DNA from 2 places in the Paenisporosarcina sp. FSL H8-0542 genome. Region 2 is predicted to be linked to the other one. Evidence: riboswitches for the same ligand, from Rfam matches in the RefSeq annotation. Region 2 holds a riboswitch; the other holds the start of a gene.
What was found. Region 2 has a riboswitch for lysine ahead of MHH33_RS02010 (amino acid permease). Riboswitches for the same ligand answer to the same signal wherever they lie in the genome.

Region 1 (7,533 bases), 900 kb from region 2:
GTGTTTACTTAATGAAAGATCGCCAAAGCACTATTATTTATGTGGGCAAAGCCAAAGTGTTGAAAAATCGTGTGCGTTCTTATTTTACGGGGAGTCATGATGGAAAAACACAGAGACTCGTCCAGGAAATTGAAGATTTTGAGTACATCGTAACATCTTCAGATATTGAAGCTCTCATTCTGGAATTGAATTTAATCAAGAAGCATGATCCGAAATATAACATCATGCTCAAAGATGATAAAACGTATCCTTATATAAAAATAACAGGTGAAAATCATCCGAAATTAATTACAACCAGAATCGTTAAAAAGGATAAAGGGAAATATTTTGGTCCTTATCCAAACGCATATGCGGCGAGTGAAACGAAAAAATTACTGGATCGTTTATACCCGTTACGCAAATGTCCGACATTACCAGATCGGGTTTGTTTGTATTATCATTTGGGCCAGTGTTTAGCTCCTTGCGTTAAAACAATCGAGCAAGACGCATACAGAAAAATTATTGATGAAATCACACGGTTCTTAAACGGTGGCTATCAGCAAGTCAAACAAGAATTGACGGAAAAAATGTCATCGGCAGCAGAGAACTTAGAGTTTGAAAGAGCAAAAGAATACCGTGATCAAATCACACATATTGAAACGGTCATGGAAAAACAAAAAATGACGACCAATGATTTTACCGACCGTGATATTTTTGGTTATGCCATCGATAAGGGCTGGATGTGTGTGCAAGTATTCTTTGTACGCCAAGGGAAGTTAATCGAGCGAGATGTTTCATTATTCCCGTTATATCAAGATCCAGAAGATGAATTCCTGACGTTCCTCGGTCAGTTTTATGATAAACCGAATCATATCAAGCCAAAAGAAGTATATTTGCCAAGTGCGGTGGATTTGCAACTGGCAAGCCAGCTTCTTGAAGTAAAAGTGGCTTCTCCGAGTCGTGGGCAGAAAAAACAAATGATTGATCTGGCGACGAAGAATGCAGAAATCGCTATCCGTGAAAAATTCCAGCTCCTAGACCGACAGGAACAACGAACGATTGGTGCAGTGGAAGAACTGGGGATTGCAATGGATATTGCGCCTCCTCTTCGAATTGAGGCATTCGATAATTCACATATTTATGGAGCAGATGCCGTCTCAGCAATGGTATCGTTTATTGATGGAAGACCGAATAAAAAGGACTATCGAAAATACAAAACGAAAACAGCTGCCCGTCATGATGATTACGGAGCCATGCGTGAAGTCATTCGTAGACGTTATACTCGTGTGCTGAAGGATGAATTGCCTCTCCCCGATTTAATTGTCATTGATGGTGGGAAAGGGCAAATGGAAATCGCCCGTGAAGTGATTGAAGATGAACTCGGTTTGTCTATTCCGATTGCAGGATTAGCCAAGGATGCGAAGCACCAGACATCTTCGTTGTTATATGGGGAACCCCCACAGATCATTCCCTTGAAACGAACAAGTGAGGGGTTTTATTTGCTACAACGGATTCAGGACGAAGTGCATCGATTTGCGATTACATTCCATCGGCAACAGCGTGGGAAACAGACGATTGCTTCCGCTTTGGATGGGTTTGAAGGAATCGGTCCTAAACGCAAAAAAATGTTGTTGAAGCACTTTGGCTCTGTAAAACGAATCAAAGAAGCATCAGTGGAAGAGCTGAAACAATCAGGTTTGCCATTGCAAATCGCGGAATCCATGTCTGAATATTTTCAAAATGAGTCATTGTCAAAAGAGTGAGTATATGATATTCTTGACTCACTGAAATTGAATCACTGATGTATGTTCAATAAGGAGCATCCGCTTCCTTTTGAACAAACATCGAATAAGTGGTGATAGAGGCGCGGAAATCAACAGTAGCTTTCTCGAGGATGAACAGATCCGTTGAAGGAAAGTGAAAGGGAAATTCGCCGAAGTTCGACATCCTGTATCAGATGTCGTGCTGGTTTTGCATTGAATAAATGCAGGATTGTCAGAATCTAATCGATTCTGGAGGGCTATCTCACATGGACGCTTCTTTTGAACGTGCATGCATGGAGACAGCTTTTCACGGATTACCCGTAGATAAGGCTGTCTTTTTTAGCTTCTTTGGAAATAAGGGAGAGTTTACATTGAGTCGCATTGTCATGAAATTTGGTGGTACGTCCGTAGGCAACACTGAACGGATCCGTAATGTCGCAAAACGCATAATCGGTGAAACAGCAAAAGGCCATGAAATCGTAGTAGTCGTATCAGCGATGGGGAAAACGACAGATGAATTAATGAGTCTAGCTGGGGATTTATCTGCAGAACCTTCAAAACGTGAAATGGACATGTTGCTGTCAACAGGGGAACAAGTAACAATTGCTTTGTTGACAATGGCACTTCAACATATGGGGCAAGATGCGGTTTCGTTTACGGGATGGCAGGCAGGAATCGGAACGGAATCCGTTCATCGCAATGCTCGAATCGAACATATAGATACTGTTCGTATGGAGCAGGCTTTGACGGATGGAAAAGTGGTTGTTGTAGCCGGATTCCAAGGGATGGATACGTATGGAGAAATTACGACACTCGGACGTGGTGGGTCGGATACGACGGCGGTTGCAATTGCAGCATCGCTAGGAGCGGACCAGTGTGATATTTACACGGATGTCGATGGCATCTATACGTCAGACCCTCGATATGTGGATGGGGCAAGAAAATTGCAGGAGCTATCCTATGACGAAATGCTGGAACTTGCTAACTTAGGAGCTGGGGTTTTGCATCCTAGGGCAGTGGAATTCGCTAAAAATTATTGCATGCCACTAAGTGTCCGTTCTAGCTTAAGTGAAGATACAGGAACCATATTATTGGAGGAACCTACTATGGAAAAAAACTTGATAGTGCGTGGTGTCGCATTCGAACCGGAAATTGTAAGGGTTACGGTAGGCTATGAAGTGCCTTTTAACGGCTCACTAGCCAAAATTTTCACTACTCTTGCAAAACATCATGTAAACGTTGATATCATTGTTCAAAGCATTATGGAAGGCGTGCAGCCAAGTGTTTCTTTCTCCATTAAGAAAGAAGATTATGCAGAAACTGTTCAAGTCTTGGAAAGTAAAAAAACGGAGTTGGGATACCAATCTACCAATTTTGAAGTTGGATTGGCCAAAGTGTCGATTGTTGGGTCAGGAATGGTTTCAAATCCAGGGGTTGCTGCACAAATGTTCGATCGCCTCCGCAAAGAAGGAATTCCCGTGAAAATGGTCAGTACTTCGGAAATTAAAGTTTCGGTTGTTGTACCTGAAAGTGCGATGCTACAAGCCACAAATGCATTGCATGATGAATTTGGATTAGCTGTTGTTCGAGTATAAAAACATTTCATGATATGATGAAAATAGTTTCATAATCATCATGAGAGGCAGTGAGATAAATGAACTGGCATATCGTGGAGGATTTAATTAAAAAAGCACAACGTGATGGACAGTTTGACAATTTGCCGGGAGCTGGGAAACCGTTACCGCCGGATGAATTTGCCCATTATCCAGAAGACATTCGTATGGTAATGCGCATTTTAAAAAACTCAGGGCATGATGAAGAAGCTCAGTTCGTGAAAGAAGAAATGAGTGACTTAGAGCATCAAATGAAAAAAGCCACACAACGCGAAAAAACAGAACTTGAACAGCAATATAATCAAAGACTCACCCAATTGAACCGTATGTTATCTCAAAAAGGAATCAAAACAAATAGTAATGTTTTTAAACAATATCAGTCTCAATTGGATAACAGATTGAATTGGGATTGAAAAAAGCGGGCAGACACTCCATTTGGAAGTGACTGCCCGCTTTCTTTTCAGCTTCAACTCGATTTTTACTATCGAGTCAGTGAAGCTTTAAACTTTTTCTTTTAGATCCCATTTCACATGGAATTGAACGGAGTTTTTCTTCAGTTGTTTTTCTTCAAAGCATTCTGTCATAAAACCACCCAGTTTTTGTTGCTGCTGAGCCAGGAATCCTGCTTCCAGGCGGAAACATCGTTTCTCGAACTGCAGGGCATCGGGTTCTCCAGTCAATACATAAAATGCTTCATCTTTTGTACTTTGTTCAAGTGTTAGAATGCCCCAGCCCGCTTCTTGAAAAAAAGATGTCGTTTCTTCCATGGAAAACATCTGGAACTTGCGGGCTAAATCTTTTCCGGCCCAATATAAAATATCTTCTTCGTGTTTCCCTAAAATTGTCGAAAGTACATGATCTCGAATTAATTCGTAACCAAAAGTGGGTACCTTTTTTGTCTCTGTCATTGTCATCTGAATCCCGCTTTCTGGCTTAATTGCCTTCAAACTTTTTTAATATAAGAATTTTTCATGGACAAGGTAGTTAAAATAGTACAACACCGAGAATTTACCTGATTTAAATTGCCTTATGTAGTGGGCTTCCTTGCCTTGACGCTCCCTTATGATGGGAGTACAATAAACATGTCATAATATTGTACCATGATGAGATATGCAGTCAATGTTGCTTTCGTTCCATACGAAGGTCTGATCTTGTCTGCCTATTTTCAGTACTGAGGGGGGTAACAGTCTTGTCGAAAGATCGTGAATTTTATTTGCGCCGTTTACATTCTTTACTTGGAATCATTCCAGTAGGATTGTTCGTGACGCAGCATTTGGTTGTTAACCATTTTGCTACAAGAGGAGAAGAGGCTTTTAACAAAGCATCTCACTTCATGGAAAGTTTACCATTCGTATTGTTTTTAGAATGGTTTGTCATCTACATTCCATTGATGTTCCATGCGTTCTATGGTGTGTACATAGCCTTTACTGCGAAAAATAACACACAGCGTTATGGTACATTCCGTAACTGGATGTTTGTTTTGCAACGTATTACCGGGGTCATTCTAGTCGTGTTTATCGCATGGCATTTATTCGAGACACGATTCCAAAAAGCAATTGGTGCTGATGAAGTTAACTTTGACATGATGGCTGATATATTAGCAAATCCATTAATGTTTGTATTCTACGTGGTTGGTGTTGTATCTGCAACATTCCATTTAGCTAACGGTATTTGGTCATTCTTGGTAAGCTGGGGTATCACTCAATCACCTAGGTCACAACGAATTTCAACTTACGTGACGATCGGTATCTTCTTAGCATTGACAGTAATCGGCGTTCGTGCACTTCTTGCATTCGTGTAATAAGTTTCTGAAATTGCTTGATTACTATTAAAAAGAGGAGTGAGAAGAATCATGGCAAAAAGTAAATTGATTGTTGTCGGCGGTGGTCTAGCTGGTTTAATGGCAACAATGAAAGCAGCAGAAGAAGGAACAACAGTAGAATTATTCTCATTAGTTCCTGTTAAACGCTCACACTCAGTGTGTGCTCAGGGCGGAATTAACGGAGCATTAAATACAAAAGGTGAAGGCGATTCAACTGACAATCACTTTGATGATACAGTATACGGCGGGGATTTCCTTGCGAATCAACCACCAGTAAAAGCATTGGCAGAAGCAGCACCTGGAATCATTCGATTATTCGATCGTATGGGTGTTATGTTTAACCGTACACCTGAAGGGTTATTAGATTTCCGTCGTTTCGGGGGAACAATGTTCCATCGTACAGCTTTCGCAGGCGCTACAACTGGTCAACAATTGCTTTATGCACTTGATGAACAAGTACGTCGCTACGAAGTTGACGGTCTTGTAACGAAATACGAAAACTGGGAATTCCTAGGTGCAATCTTAGATGACGACGGCGTTTGTCGCGGAATCATGGCTCAAAACTTGAAAACTATGGAAATCCGTCCTTTCCGTGGTGACGCTGTCATCATGGCAACAGGTGGTCCTGGTATTATTTTTGGAAAATCAACAAACTCTATAATCAATACAGGCTCTGCAGCTTCAATTGTTTATCAACAAGGTGCAACCTACGCAAATGGCGAATTCATTCAAATTCACCCTACAGCGATTCCAGGAGATGACAAACTTCGTTTAATGTCCGAATCAGCGCGTGGTGAAGGTGGACGTATTTGGACATATAAAGACGGTAAACCTTGGTACTTCCTTGAAGAAAAATATCCTAGTTACGGGAACTTGGTACCTCGTGATATCGCAACTCGCGAAATTTTTGATGTGTGTGTTAACCAAAAACTTGGGGTTAACGGCGAAAACATGGTATTCTTGGATCTTTCACACAAAGACCCGAAAGAATTGGATATCAAGCTTGGCGGAATCATTGAAATTTATGAGAAATTCACAGGTGAAGATCCCCGTAAACTTCCAATGAAAATCTTCCCAGCAGTCCATTATTCAATGGGCGGACTATGGGTTGACTACGATCAAATGACAACTATTCCTGGTTTATTTGCTGCAGGTGAGTGTGATTACTCTCAACATGGCGCAAACCGACTTGGAGCAAACTCATTACTTTCTGCAATTTATGGCGGAATGGTTGCAGGTCCTAACGCAGTTAAATATATGAGTGGACTAAAAACTCATGCTGAAGATATGCCATCAACAATTTTTGATGCACACACGGCTGCAGAGCAACAAAAATGGGATGAAATTATGTCTCTTGACGGTACTGAAAATGCATATGTCTTGCATAAAGAGCTTGGCGAATGGATGACAGATAACGTAACAGTAGTTCGTTATAACGACCGTTTACAAGCAACTGATGAAAAAATTCAAGAACTTCTTGAGAGATTTAATAATATCAACATTAATGACACTCAAAAGTGGTCCAATCAAGGTGCTACTTTCGCGCGTCAATTGAAAAATATGCTATACTTAGCTCGCGTTATTACGCAAGGTGCATTGTTACGTAATGAAAGTCGTGGTGCTCACTACAAGCCAGATTTCCCAGAACGAGATGATGAGCAATTTATGAAAACAACTATGGCGAATTTTGATCCAGCTACTGGAGCGCCGGTCATTCATTATGAAGAAATAGATGTTTCATTAATTCCACCACGTAAACGTGACTATTCATCGAAAGGGGATTAATAATCATGAACGCAACAGCAACTAAAACCGTCGTTTTTGAGATCCTTCGTCAAGATTCTACGGATTCTACCCCGTATTGGGAAAAATTCGAGTTAGATTATCGTCCAAATATGAACGTTATATCTGGATTAATGGAAATTCGTCGTAATCCAGTAAATACAGATGGTAAACACACAACACCTGTAAACTGGGATATGAACTGTTTGGAAGAAGTATGTGGAGCATGTTCGATGGTCATCAATGGCCGTCCACGTCAATCATGTACAGCTCTAGTTGATAAATTGGAGCAACCTATTCGCTTAGAACCAATGAAAACATTCCCTGTTGTACGCGACTTAATTGTTGACCGTTCACGTATGTTTGATTCATTGAAAAAAGTTAAAGCTTGGGTTCCAATTGATGGATCTTATGATCTTGGCGATGGACCACGTATGCCTGAACGTAAACGTCAATGGGCATATGAACTATCTAAATGTATGACTTGTGGCGTTTGTTTGGAAGCTTGTCCAAACGTAAACACAAATTCAGATTTCATGGGCCCAGCACCGTTATCACAAGTACGTCTTATGAA
Region 2 (7,533 bases):
ATCGGTTGCCTACATGTTTGACGCAACGGCTGTCATTGGTATTGAAGGCAAATCAGCAGACGAAGTATTTGAACTTTTAGTAGAAGCGGACGTTGATGTACGTGACGTATTAGAAGAAGAGGAATCAGTGATTGTATATGCTGAGCCTGATCAGTTCCATGCTGTGCAAGAAGCATTCAAAAACGTAGGAATTACTGAATTTACAGTTGCTGAACTGACGATGCTAGCACAAAATGACATCACGCTTGAACAAGATGCACAAGCGCAATTCGAGAAAATGATTGATGCGATTGAAGACCTAGAAGACGTTCAACAAGTCTACCATAACGTGGATTTAGGTGAATAAATAATAGAAAGCCGCACCGAGTCCAGGGGAACCTGGCAGTAGGTGCGGCTTTTATTGTGATTTCAAATTAAAATTGGAAAAGGGACATACCCGATTGGGCATGTCCCTTATATAGATAAGATAACATAAAGTCTGAATGATAATTTTTCATCCCGAATATTCGGGGAATAATTTCCTAAGAAAGTGTTCCTTGCTTTCCGTGCCGCGGTCATTTGTCCACTGGGTGTCTTCCTTAAGCAACGTAAACCCTACCTTCTTTTACGTCCTTGCGACCCTATAGTCGCGCCAGTGTGAATAAGTTTAATCAAAAACATCGAGTAGATGCCAGAATTTCAAAACTTAATTGTTACCTTACATGTTAACTTGACTATTATTACACACACAATGGTCTTTGTCAAAGAATATCCTATAAATTGTAAAAGGAATCATCATTTCAGTAAACAAAAAAGCTCATTTACTCCGCTAAATCCCTAGGTCCTTCATCATCCCCTTCATATCATATAAGAATCTTTGAAGGAAAGGGGGACTTTATCATGGATTATTACGGCGGCGGTTACGGTCAATGTGGTGGCTATGGACCATGTGGTGGTCAATACGACCACTGCTCTCGTAGAGGCGGGAGTACTTTTGCAATAATTGTAGTTCTTTTCATTTTACTAATTATCATCGGTGCATCTTTCCACCATAGAAAATGCTAGTAAAATAGGAAATTCTCTCGCAAGTAAGATGGTTATATACACTCGAATTTCCCCTGAAAAATACCGACTGATTTAAGGAGTGCCTAAACAGCACTCTTTTTTAATGAAACTCGAATATTGCTCCACCTTCGCTACTTCTGGGGAAACAGAATGTGGTCTAGGTAGACAGTTTGTGTGTCCAGGTAGACAGAGTCGCATTCCAGGTTGTATAAAATACATTTCCCATTCATAGTGGCGAAGGGTTTGGGGTATTTTCAAATAGCATACCTCCAGGTAGATAGTTTGTGTGTCCAGGTAGACAGAATCGCATTCCAGGTTGCACAAAAATATAAATTCCTTTTGCAAAGTTTCAGGATATGTTGTTTTGATTAAATGATCTACGGGAACAGTTACATAAAAAAAGGAGGTTTTCGCATGCCTTGGAACAACAATGATTATCCGGATTCATTGAAAAACCTGGACACGTCTGTCCGCAAGAAAGCTATCGAAGTTGCCAACGCACTTCTTCAGGATGGAATGGAAGAAGGATGTATGACTATGATTGAAGCTTATTTACATAAAAACGCCCACTTCATTTCATAGATGAAGTGGGCGTTTTGGGTATTAAATGTTGTTGTTTGCTTTTTTAACTCGACTGTAAAACAGAATCCCGCTGGCTAATAGGATTACACCAAATGTAAAAGTCTTGAGGTCGGCTGTACCTGCATAAATAACCCAAATGGAGTAAAGGGTAGCAAGAACTCCTATAATCCCATCCGTAATTCTACCTCTTCCATTTTTATATGTTTCACCAGTAAAGACCAGCTTCAACTGGAAAGCAGAAGAAATGAAATAAGGAACTAAATATGACAGCGTTGCGACGATAATGATGAAATCAAAGGCGGCTGCTATCGTATTTGATACCGTGGAGAATATGAACACCTGTGCAACTAAATTAGTGATGACTAAAGAAAAGACAGGTATCCCATTCTTATTTACTTTTGCGAATGAAGGGAGAAATAAACCTTGTTTAGCTGCCTGGTAAGGAATTTCAGCACTCAGCATAACCCAACCAATTGTGGAACCAAATAAACTGACCAGACCGATGGCGGCAAGAATTTTTCCACCGACTGGTCCCAACACAGTTGAAATGGCATCGATAAGTGGTTTATCAGAAGCGATTAGTGCTTCATGGCTTAACATTCCTAAAACTAGCGTGCTGATCCCTACATAAATGGTAAGAGCAATAAGTAGTCCAATCGTCGTTGCACGCTTAACATCGATTGGTTTTTTAGCACGAGATGCAAATACTACGGCAGATTCAACACCAACGAATGCCCAAAGAGTTGCTACTGCTGCACCATTAACTTGCCCCAAAAGACCAATAGATTGTCCAAGCTCATCATATCTCGGCGCTACAAAAGGAAGAATGTTCGCTTTTTGAAATGCAAATAGACCAATTACAATAAATAATATGAATCCAATTACTTTCGTGGCAGTGGCAACAAAATTTATCTTCCCGGCATTTTCTAGACCGTTTAGGATGATATAATGCACACCCCATAACAATAATGTACAAACTGTAAAGGTAAGTGCATTCCCCATTTTTAAAGTGAAGTTACCAATGGTAAACAGTTCAGCCTGATTAACTAAAATAGGGAAGAACGTGGACAAATAACCTGCAAAAGTGGTGATGATGGCAACATTACCAGCAACATTACCAATCCAATATCCCCAAGAAGACATAAATCCTGACAACGTGGAAGCGTTACTGCCCGGCTTAAACAATTCCTTTGCATAAATCTGTGGACCACCAGTTAAATTTGGTTTTCTCAATGCAAGATTGCCAAACACGAGTGCAATCATCAACACTCCAAATCCCGTAATCAACCAAGCGGATAATACACCGGCAGGGCTTGCAACTTCACTCAATGTGCGGGGGAGCATAAAAATGCCGGATCCCACCATATTTCCAACTACTAACGCAGTTAAAATCCATAAACCTAGTTTTTTGTTCGTGTTCATAAGCATATGCTCCTTTCGTTCATCTTCTATCTACCCCCAAAATATGATTTGTAAAAAAAAATACATAAAACGCATTCAGAAACGGTGTGCAAAAACCGAATCAGACAAAAAGATAGTTTTCATGGTCAATTACTTTGACAGTTCTGCACATATTCAGTGCCAGTCCCAGCAACAGTAATCAGAGCGATCAGTGCTTCTGCGAAAAATCCTTTCGCTTGAAATCAGCAAGTTCAGTTCTCTGACTTTCTTTCAAGTAACTATTATTTATCGCGATCTCTACCTCATCTTAAGCTGATGAGGGCTATATTTATTCACTGTACTAATATAGATACGTTTAAATGATTAGTCAATTGAAATGATTTACTATAGTAGTGTACGAAAGTTCAGCTTATTGCAAGTTTTTTAGATTTTCCAATTGACCTTGACGCAACGTCAAGGTGTACGATGAAATCAAGAGGAGGTGACGAGATGGAATACACAGTTCAAAAATTAGGGAAAATGTCGGGAATCAGTTCACGCACATTGCGATACTATGACGAGATGAATCTTCTCAAGCCGGCGAGAATCAATTCATCAGGATATCGGATATATGGTCAAGCGGAAGTCAATAAGTTACAGCAAATCTTGTTTTATAGAGAACTAGGTTTGAGTCTCGAACACATCAAACAAATCGTGAACAATCCTTCATTTGATGGTGTGAAAGCCTTGAATGATCATCGTTCACAACTCCTCGACAAACGAAAGCAACTAGATCTACTGATTGCCAACGTGGAAAAAACGATTTCTTCAACAGAAGGGAGAAGTACCATGACGAACGATGAGAAATTTGAAGGCTTCAAACAAAAAATGGTAGATGATAATGAACAACAATACGGCAAAGAAATTCGTGCGAAATATGGAGATGACACGGTCAATCAATCAAATAGCAAATTAAAAAACATGACGCAGGCACAACATGATGAAGTAACAAAGCTTGCCAATGAAATTGCCATGACTTTAGCGGAAGCTTTCAAGACGGGAGATCCCGCAAGTGAGAAAGCCCAAAAAGCCGCTGAACTGCATAAACAATGGCTTATGTACTATTGGCCAAAGTATAGCAAGGAAGCACATGCAGGACTTGGGCAGATGTATGTGGATGATGAACGCTTTACTGCCTACTATGATAAAGAACAGTCAGGAACGGCTGCATTCTTCAGAGATGCCATTCAAATTTATACCGGTATGAAGTCATAACAAAAGAGCAGATTGAGTCAATTCGACTTCAATCTGCTCTTTCTTTCGTTGAAATAATCAATCAATCAATTGAATATTGTTATCTTTATACCAAACGTGCATTTGAGCGAGATGGGCAAGAAGCTGTGGCCCAGACATCAATTGACCAAACCATGGAACTTTGAATGCAGTTCCTTTCGACTCAACCAATTCATTCAACCGGTCACGGTCAAATAGTTCATGCAGAATCGAATTTTTGTCAATCAGAATGTCTTTCAGCCAGCCTTGGACACGGTCGGTGTAATACGGATTATGGGTTTTAGGATAAGGGCTTTTTTTGCGGTAAAGGACTTCGTCTGGTAACATGCCCTCTAATGCTTTTCGCAAGATACCTTTTTCCCGATTTCCCGCCATTTTTATTTCCCAAGGAATATTCCAGGCATATTCGACAAGCCGGTGATCGGCAAATGGTACCCGCACTTCCAAGCTAGCTCCCATACTCATTCGGTCTTTACGATCAAGAAGTGTTGTCATGAACCAAACCATGTTCAGATAAAACATTTCTCGCCGTTTTGCTTCAAGACTTGATTCGCCATCGAGACGAGGAGTTTCGGCAACACTCTGTTCATAGGCCTGACGTGCGTAATCTTCGAGTTTGAGTTTTTTGCGCCAATCATCTTTTAATAAGGAGACTCGCTCGGTTGTGGAGCGCATCCACGGAAAACCAGTGCCATTTAAATCATTTGCATTGTGAAACCATGGATAACCACCAAAAATTTCATCCGCGCACTCCCCGGACAAGCCAACTGTGAAATCCTCTTTTATTTCTCTGCAAAACCACAACAAGGAAGAGTCAACATCCGCCATACCAGGTAAATCACGGACATGCACAGCTTCAGTCAGATAATCTATTAGTTGATCTTGCGTAATGATGGAAGAGTGATGCACGGTTCCGAATGTATTGACGACTTTATCAATCCAAGGTCCGTCGGCATTCGGCTGAAATTCATTCGCTTTAAAAAACTTGGCATTGTCTTCATAGTCAATGGAATAAGTATGAAGAGGTCCTTTTGCTTCTAATTTGTAACGATTGGCTGCTATGGCCGTAATGGCACTGGAATCAACCCCACCTGATAAAAAGGAACAGAGTGGAACGTCTGATACAAGTTGACGTTCGACGGCATCCGTTACGAGGAAACGAACTTTTTCTGCCGTTTCATCCACTGAATCTGTGTGATGTTCACTTTTGACGTTCCAGTAGCGCCAAATTCGAAGACCTTGGCGTGAAACGGTTAATGCGTGAGCAGGTCGCAATTCCTTCACTCCATGGAATACCCCGGAACCGGGTTTTCGGGATGGCCCCACAGCCAGAACTTCTGCTAATCCTTCTCGAGACAGTTGCGTTTTCATATCTGGATGGGCAAGAAGAGCTTTAATTTCTGAAGCGAAAAGCAAGCCCCCGCCATGTTCCGTATAAAACAGCGGTTTTACGCCTAAACGATCGCGAGCAATAAACACTTTTTGATCCTTTTCATCCCAAATGGCAAAGGCAAATATGCCATTGAAATATTCCACACACTTTTCTTGCCATTCAATGTAGGAAGTCAGTAGTACTTCTGTATCGGAGTGTCCAGAGAAGGTATAGCCTTTTCGCAGTAATTCCTTCCGAAGATCTTCCGTGTTATATAATTCTCCGTTATAGCAAAGTGTATAGCGGGTATCATGCTGTACTTTCGTCATTGGCTGCCTGCCACCTATAGGATCAACAACTGTCAATCGTCGGTGCCCAAATACTGCATGTGATTCTAACCATACATTTTCATCATCGGGTCCGCGTTTGGCCAATGTTTTTGTCATGTTTTCAACTACAGATGCTTGTGTTCGCAAGTCGCGTTCAAAGTGAACCCATCCTGTAATTCCACACATTGATTCTCATCCCTTCTAACTCTAAAACTCTTCTATTTGCATCTTTCTAGCCTATGCAAAAAAATCATTAATGCTCATACGATAGGAAATTATCGACTGATTGGCGAATTACTTATTTAAGTGAAAGAGAAAGGAGAATACAGATGAAGACATTTTTTCAGTACAACTGGATTGTAAGAGAAGAATGGTACAAATGGTGTGAAGACGTACCTCAGGAGGAATTATTAAAAGGCCGGACAGGTGGAGTGGGGGGGATTTTGCACACATTATTCCATATTATCGATGTGGAGTGGAGCTGGATTCGTGTCTTGCAAGGTAAGCCTGATTTCCAGGAGAGTTTTGACGAGTATCAAAGTCTGGAGCGGGTGAAGGAATTGGATGCACTCTTTCAAAAAGACGTAAGAGAGTTTGTCCATGCATGGGATAACCATATGGAAATGAACGAATTACAAGAAACCAGACAGGATGGAAGCATCGAAATTCTCACATGGGGAGAAGTGATGCGTCACACCATTGCGCACGAAATCCACCATATAGGCCAGTTATCCGTTTGGTCTCGTGAGTTAGGGAAAAAACCGGTATCTGCAAATTTGATTAGAAAAGGACTCGCAACTTTAAAACCTTGAGTAGCTCATTTTACTCAGGGTTAGTTTCATGGAAGAGGAAATATTCACCTGTTCTTGGATTGAAAGTGTAGTATAAGATCTTTTCATCTTTAATAGCCGCGATAAAATAAAGTTCATTGTTGCCGTGTGTAGGAACTTTTTTTGTGTGTTTCCATCCAAAATCATCTGCATTGAATTCCTCATCATTGTCTTTGTTCGGAAGCTCTACTTTTTCTTTTTGTTCAATTAACAATTGAGCATCATGAAATGAATATTGAGGATGTATGATGAAGTAGTAAATCGGTAAACCAATCAATATCCCGTATAGAAATAAAAGTACCCGATTCTTGCGTTTTTGTTGAGTAGACTCTACCAGAAAAACGTGCAAAAAAAACGTTTGAAAAATGACCATGGTTAAAAGTGAAATGTGAATCATGTAGTCTTCCATATAAACATAATCCCTTGCCTCGAATGTATAATAAATTCCTTCAGAAATTGCTAGAAGAAATACACCGAGAGTCAGCTTTTCATTCTCAAACATCTGTTGCACCACCCTTATTAAAGTATATGGATAAATCATACAACAATGCAAAAAGTAAACATATACAAAATTGAGGTAATAACATGAAACCTTCCATACTAATCCGCCCATACAAACCGAGTGACTATCCATTCATCAAGCAATTGAACCAGCTAGAAGGATGGAATAATCTTGTAGAAAAAGAAGAAGACACAAAAAAAG

Region 1: linked by a shared signal. The riboswitch ahead of MHH33_RS06865 (aspartate kinase) and the one ahead of MHH33_RS02010 (amino acid permease) in region 2 are both predicted to bind lysine.

Annotation. Positions count from the first base shown of each region.
Region 1 is NZ_CP152050.1:1,282,346-1,289,878, forward strand. Features, by position in the region: gene uvrC (excinuclease ABC subunit UvrC) at 1-1,742, shown strand, start outside; lysine riboswitch at 1,831-2,010, shown strand; gene MHH33_RS06865 (aspartate kinase) at 2,114-3,337, shown strand; gene MHH33_RS06870 (DnaJ family domain-containing protein) at 3,397-3,768, shown strand; gene MHH33_RS06875 (YslB family protein) at 3,856-4,269, opposite strand; gene MHH33_RS06880 (succinate dehydrogenase cytochrome b558 subunit) at 4,545-5,156, shown strand; gene sdhA (succinate dehydrogenase flavoprotein subunit) at 5,208-6,962, shown strand; gene sdhB (succinate dehydrogenase iron-sulfur subunit) at 6,968-7,533, shown strand, end outside.
Region 2 is NZ_CP152050.1:380,605-388,137, forward strand. Features, by position in the region: gene MHH33_RS01995 (YebC/PmpR family DNA-binding transcriptional regulator) at 1-346, shown strand, start outside; gene MHH33_RS02000 (YjcZ family sporulation protein) at 880-1,044, shown strand; gene MHH33_RS02005 (hypothetical protein) at 1,459-1,626, shown strand; gene MHH33_RS02010 (amino acid permease) at 1,648-3,048, opposite strand; lysine riboswitch at 3,154-3,335, opposite strand; gene MHH33_RS02015 (MerR family transcriptional regulator) at 3,517-4,281, shown strand; gene asnB (asparagine synthase (glutamine-hydrolyzing)) at 4,339-6,186, opposite strand; gene MHH33_RS02025 (DinB family protein) at 6,330-6,812, shown strand; gene MHH33_RS02030 (hypothetical protein) at 6,823-7,332, opposite strand; gene MHH33_RS02035 (GNAT family N-acetyltransferase) at 7,416-7,533, shown strand, end outside.